DNA from 2 places in the Shewanella avicenniae genome. Region 2 is predicted to be linked to the other one. Evidence: predicted binding sites of a transcription regulator. Region 2 holds the regulator's gene; the other holds the start of a gene.
The links. The regulator MetJ, encoded in region 2, represses methionine synthesis genes. The targets are predictions, from matches to a motif close to TAGACGTCTAGACGTCTA.
Positions count from the first base shown of each region.

Region 1: metH (methionine synthase) is a predicted target of MetJ. The motif match lies at 1,193-1,210, and genes of this name have one in related genera.

Region 1 is NZ_CP071503.1:896,004-899,424, reverse strand. Features, by position in the region: gene JYB87_RS03890 (ABC transporter ATP-binding protein) at 1-331, opposite strand, end outside; gene JYB87_RS03885 (histidine phosphatase family protein) at 439-1,119, opposite strand; gene metH (methionine synthase) at 1,350-3,421, shown strand, end outside.
Region 2 is NZ_CP071503.1:3,569,530-3,572,950, reverse strand. Features, by position in the region: gene nrfD (NrfD/PsrC family molybdoenzyme membrane anchor subunit) at 1-491, shown strand, start outside; gene JYB87_RS15725 (sulfite exporter TauE/SafE family protein) at 585-1,319, opposite strand; gene metJ (met regulon transcriptional regulator MetJ) at 1,376-1,690, opposite strand; gene metB (cystathionine gamma-synthase) at 1,904-3,064, shown strand; gene JYB87_RS15710 (bifunctional aspartate kinase/homoserine dehydrogenase II) at 3,085-3,421, shown strand, end outside.

The sequences.
Region 1 (3,421 bases), 1.5 Mb from region 2:
GGAAAAGGCCTTTGTAAGGGGTCAGACCGGTGGCCACGATTTGCTCAACAGTGCTGTTCATTTCTGTCGGAGTGTCTTGCAACACAACCGCTACCGTTTGCGCAAAGCTTTTACGACTTATGCTATTGATTTCTTTATTATTAAGCAGGATTCTACCGGCTTGCGGTTGGTGGTAGCGATAGAGGCAGCGCAGCAAACTGGACTTACCAGCGCCGTTTGGACCGATTAACCCCAGCATTTTGCCTGGCTCAAGTGCAAAACTGACGTCTTGCAAAATCTTTTTGCCATCAGCAGACCAGCTAAGGTTTTCTGCCCTAAGGGCAGCATTCATGCGCGACCTCCGCGTTGTCTGTTCATACGATCACTAAAGACTAACAGCTTAGGGACAACTGTCACTGTTCAGCCTTAAAAATTAAGCGGTTACGCTAGGTTTTAACATTAGAGGGGAAAGCTACTGGCAAAATTCCAATGCAAACGGCCTGAGCATTGCCATTGACCACCCACCTCAGAAGCAAACAAACTGATCTTGACCACCGAACCGTAAGGCAGGTCAAAGGCATTAAACAGCCCAGCTGCAGGCAGTTCACCGGGGCAAATCACATCACTCATCAAGGAGCGAATCACGCCGCCGTGGGTCACCAGTAACGCGTTATCTTTATCGGACTTGAGCAGCTGTTGCTGTAACTCTTTCCAGCCAGTCACGACTCGCTGATGAAAATCACGCACCGGCTCACCGCCTGGCGGAGTGATATCCAACGGCGCTTGCCAAAATTCAATCAGCTTATCGCTATGCAGCGCTTCGAGTTCAGCAAATGGCACTCCGTCCCAGTCGCCAAAATCCAGTTCAGACAGCCAAGGGGCAACCTGCAGTGAACGTTCAAAAAACTCCGGCATATCATCAACTAAGGCATCAGCAAAATCACAACAGCGGCGCAGCGGTGAGGTCAATAAAGATAAGCGCGCGCCATCGATATCGTCCGAAATCAAGCGCCACGCATCCCACATCTGCTCTTCACCTTCCGCGCTCAACGGCACGTCGGTTTTACCGCGCAACATCTCACCACCTTCACAGTGGCCATGGCGCATCAAAAAGATTGTCAGTTTGCGGGTGCGGGTCATGCTAAATCCTTTACTATCACGCGAGCTATTGCGGCCAATTTCACCTTGCCGCAGTAACATTGAATCCGTATTATGGACGTCTATACGTATAAATGTCCAAAACTACTGAGTAGTAATCAAGCCTGCAGCGCATCTAAGATGCCATAATGTCGGTGTATACCGAATGTGATCTAGATCATACAGCAAACGCAGGCATTTGTGTCCATGGCATGAAGAAAAGGTTTTTAACGATGGCAACTTGCAAAACCCCGTCAGCGCCGATTCAACAGCAGCTCGAATCAGCCCTTTCACAGCGCATCCTGATTATTGATGGCGCGATGGGTACCATGATCCAAGGCTATAAACTGGAAGAAGCTGACTACCGTGGCGAGCGCTTTAAGGATTGGCACTGCGATGTAAAAGGTAACAATGACTTACTGGTGTTAACTCAGCCAGAGATCATTAAGACCATTCACCGCCAATACCTTGAAGCCGGTGCCGATATCATCGAAACCAACAGCTTCAACGCCACCACGGTTGCCATGGCCGATTACGACATGCAGGAGCTGGTGACTGAGATTAACGTCGAAGCCGCGAGGCTTGCCCGCCAAGCCGCCGATGAAGTGGCCGCAGCCACCGGTATACCACGCTATGTTGCGGGGGTGCTTGGTCCGACCAACCGTACCTGCTCGATTAGCCCTGATGTTAATGACCCAGGTTTTCGTAATATCCACTTTGATGAGTTAGTGACTGCTTACACCCAAGCCACTGAAGCGCTGATCAACGGCGGCGCAGATATCATTATGGTGGAAACCATCTTTGATACCCTCAACGCTAAAGCGGCGCTGTTCGCCATCGATGCAGTGTTTGAAAAGCTCGGCCAAAGGCTGCCGGTGATGATTTCCGGCACCATTACCGATGCCTCTGGCCGTACTCTGACAGGTCAAACCACCGAAGCCTTCTATAATTCGCTGCGCCACATCAAGCCGCTCTCCTTTGGTTTGAACTGCGCCTTAGGGCCAAAAGAGCTGCGCCCCTATGTGGAAGAATTGGCGCGCATCAGCGAAACCTTTGTCTCGGCGCACCCGAACGCGGGCCTACCAAACGAATTTGGTGGCTACGATGAAACGCCGGAGGAGATGGCCGAGGTTATCGGTCAATGGGCCAAAGAAGGTCTACTCAACTTGGTTGGCGGCTGCTGCGGCACCACGCCAGCACATATTAAAGCGATTCGTGAAGCGGTGGAGCAGTATCAGCCGCGCGCTCTGCCAGAACTTCCGGTCGCCAGCCGCTTATCCGGTTTGGAACCACTCACTATCGACAGCAACTCGCTGTTTATTAACGTCGGCGAACGTACCAACGTGACCGGCTCGGCCCGTTTTCTACGGCTCATCAAAGAAGGCGATTATGAAACCGCGCTTGATGTCGCCCGCGAGCAGGTAGAAAGCGGCGCGCAGATCATCGACATCAACATGGATGAAGGCATGCTCGATGGCGTGGAAGTGATGACCCGCTTCCTCTACCTTATCGCCTCTGAGCCCGATATCTGCAAAGTGCCGATCATGATCGACTCTTCCAAATGGGAAGTGATTGAAGCTGGCCTCAAATGTATTCAAGGCAAAGGCATTGTTAACTCGATTTCGCTCAAAGAGGGCGAAGCCAAATTTATCGAGCAAGCCACCTTAGTGAAACGCTACGGCGCAGCAGCAATCATCATGGCGTTTGATGAAACCGGCCAAGCAGATACCCGTGCCCGCAAGACCGAGATCTGTACTCGCGCCTATCGCATTCTGGTCGATCAAGTCGGCTTTCCGCCGGAAGACATCATCTTCGACCCGAACATTTTCGCTGTCGCCACCGGTATCGACGAGCACGACAACTACGCCGTCGATTTCATCGAAGCCATCAAAGATATTAAAGCCACGCTGCCGCACGCGATGATTTCCGGTGGCGTGTCGAACGTGTCGTTCTCGTTCCGTGGCAACAATCCGGTGCGTGAAGCGATCCACGCGGTGTTCCTCTATCACGCGATTAAAGCGGGAATGGACATGGGCATTGTTAACGCCGGTCAGTTGGCGATTTACGATGACATCGACCCGCCATTAAAAGAGCGCGTAGAAGCGGTAGTGCTCAACCTGCCCTGCCCGGTAGCGGATTCCAGCAACACCGAACAGTTATTGGAGATTGCTGAAAACTATCGCGGCAACGGTGCAGGCGCAGCCAAACCTGAAGAGCAAGAGTGGCGTCACTGGCCGGTGAACAAGCGCCTCGAACACGCGCTGGTCAAAGGCATTACCGAATTTATCGACGAAGACACTGAAGA
Region 2 (3,421 bases):
GGATTGTGGTGGGCGCTTACACTGGCTTTTTGATCTCTGCCATGAATGTGTACCCGATGCTCAATACCGCAATTTTACCGGCGCTGTTCTTGGTGTCAGGGATTTCTGCAGGTGCAGCGGCCAATGCCTTAGTCGCATTGATTTGGTTTAAAACCGATAGCCATAGCGCCGAAATCAGTGGCTTGCATAGGGTTGAGCTGCCTGTTGTGGGTATCGAGATGCTGTTTCTGCTGATGCTGTTCTCCGCGCTGTACTTCAAAGGTGGTGCGGCAGCATCGGCGCTGGCGTCACTGACCACGGGCCAATGGGCAGTAGTGTTCTGGGCGCTGGTGGTTGGGGTGGGCTTTGGTATTCCGCTGTTATCACGGTTACTCCCTGCCGAGCTGCGTCATGGCAAAGGCGTGACCGTATTAGCGGCCTGCGCCAGTTTGACCGGAGTATTGGCACTGCGGCACTTCATTTTGTATGCCGGTCAAAGCTATATCAGTTAAGCGCCGCGTCAGTTAAAAGCGACATCCGTGAAACGCAAGCTAAGTTAGTTGTGGTTGTTAGCGTCTTTGAGCCCGCCATTGCGGGCTCTTTTTTTACCAGCTTAAACAGGATTTAACTGTTAATACCAAGACGTTGAGGCTACAAAGCGCAAGCGTAAATTGACGTGTGCGGCGCCGGTCAATATAAGGCACGATAAAATTCGACACCCAAAATCCGATAAATACCGCTGGGACGAGCACCAATGCCAGTAATAGATGGTGCCAATGTAGTTTGCCAACGCACAATAAGATCAGCAGGCTGAGCAAACTCGCAAGCGCAAAAAAGGCCGACAGTGCCGCACGAAACTTACCCGCATCACGCCCCGTAAGCAGCAGCGCCATTGGTGGGCCGCCAATGCCAGCAATAGTGCCAAAAATCCCCGAAAAGATACCAGCGATAAACATGGTGACTCGGTTCACCGCAATACTGTAGTGCTTTACATTGAGCAGAATCGCAATTGCCACAATCGCGGCAATCATTAAGCCCAGTACAGGCTGCGGTGCCAGCAATAATAAAGTGGCGCCAATTAAGCCGCCGGGAATACGCCCCACTAAGCCCCATTGCAAGCCATTAAATTCAAGATGGCTGCGTTCGCGCACTAGCGTGAGTAACGAGATAGTGAATCCCATTAAAATCACTGGCACAGGAACCAATTCAGGGTCAACAATATAGAGTAGCGGTGCGGAGACAACGGCTAGGCCGAAGCCGATGAGGCTTTGTACCACAGCCCCAGAAAAGATAATCAGCGAGGCGAGTAGCAGCGTGGTGGGGTCGATAAGTGACTGCATGATGATAAGTAAGCATTAAAGCGGTCAAAGACCGCTTTAATGATTAACGGCAAGCGTTATTCTAACTCTTCCCATTCAATGCCCATTTCGTCCATCAGACGTTTGGCATCGGCAGGAATACTATCGGGTTGATCCTTACATAGATCGCCATCGTTCGGTAAGGGTTGACCTGTGTAAGCATGCAGGAAGGCTTCACACAACAGTTCGCTGTTGGTGGCATGACGTAAATTGTTTACTTGGCGGCGCGTACGCTCATCAGTCAAAATCTTCAGCACTTTGAGCGGAATCGATACAGTGATTTTTTTCACTTGTTCGTTCTTCTTGCCGTGCTCAGCGTATGGGCTGATGTATTCTCCGTTCCATTCAGTCATCGTTGCACCTGCTATATCTTAAATTCGCCGCCGATTTTAACCGCTAAAGGCAGCCAGTCAAATGTCGGTAGGCAAAAACTGTGTTGGATAGATAGAATTCTATACTTTTAGATGTCTAAACGTCTATATGCCTATTGACGATAGTGGTTAGCTTGGTAGAATTTAGACGTCCAGACATCTATAGATGTTGAACCGCATGCAGAGGAGTCGAAAATGACACAGCGGAAAATAGCAACAGCGGCTGTCCGTCAAGGGATTGAATCCGATACACAGCACGGGGCCGTGGTTCCGCCGATTTATCTTTCGACTAACTATGCCTTTGATGGCCACAAAAATCCACGTGCGTTTGATTACAGTCGTTCAGGTAACCCAACCCGTTCGATTCTCGGCGATGCGCTCGGTGAATTAGAACAAGGTTGCCCGGGCGTAATCACTGCCAGTGGTATGGCGGCGATTACGCTGGTCACCAGCTTGCTTGGGCCAAACGACCTATTGATAGTGCCGCACGATTGTTACGGTGGCAGCTATCGTTTGTTCACCAATCTGGCCAAGAAAGGCAGCTTTAAGCTGCTGGTGGTTGATCAAACCGATGCCAATGCAGTCAATCAAGCCTTTGCGCAAACGCCAAAAATGGTATGGATTGAAACCCCTTCCAACCCGTTAGTGCGGGTGGTGGATATTGCGGCGATGGCCGCTGAATGCCAAAAGGTTGGTGCGCTGCTGGTGGCGGATAACACCTTCTTATCCCCCGCGCTGCAACAACCGTTGACCTTGGGTGCCGATATCGTGGTGCACTCCACCACCAAATACATCAATGGTCACAGCGATGTGATTGGCGGTGCCGTCATTGCCAAAGATCCTGCGGTGTCTGAGCAACTGCACTGGTGGTCAAATACCCTTGGCTTGACCGGCGGCGCGTTTGACAGTTACCTCACGCTGCGTGGTTTACGCACTTTGTCATTGCGCATTCGCGAGCATCAAAGTAACGCCGAACAAATAGTTGCGTTATTAAGCAACAGCGATCAAGTAGACAAGGTATATTATCCAGGGTTGAAATCGCATCCCGGCCATGAGATCGCTGCCAAGCAACAAAAAGGCTTTGGTGCCATGCTGAGTTTCGAGCTCAAGGGTGGCGAGCAAGAAGTGGCGGCATTTTTAAGCGCACTTAACTATTTTTCAGTGGCGGAAAGTTTAGGCGGGGTGGAAAGCCTCGTGGCAGTTCCGGCCACCATGACCCATCGTGCGATGGAGCCAGCAGCTCGCGCTGAAGCTGGCATTAAAGAGACACTGATCCGCCTGTCGGTCGGTATTGAAGATCCGCAAGACCTGCTGAATGATATCGCTGCGGGCCTCGCTGCTGTTGCAGCTTGCTGAATATTGGAGCATTAAACGAGATGGCGCGTAGTCACTTGCATAAATTTGGCGGCTCAAGTCTGGCAGACCCAGATTGCTATCGCCGCGTTGCGCATATCCTGCTTACTCATGGACGCCCAGATGATTTGGTCGTGGTGTCGGCGGCAGGTAAAACCACCAATTTCCTCTACAAATTACTCGCCCTGCGCGAAGCCAAGCAGTTGTGGCAAGAAGAGCTGCAAGTGCTGATGAACTATCAGCAAAACTTGATTGAACAGCTGCTAGGCAACGAGCAAGCGCGGCAACTGCGCGAGCGTTTGAGTTCAGATCGCTCGCAGCTGATGACCTTATTGCAACTCGAGCAACTGAGCGAATACC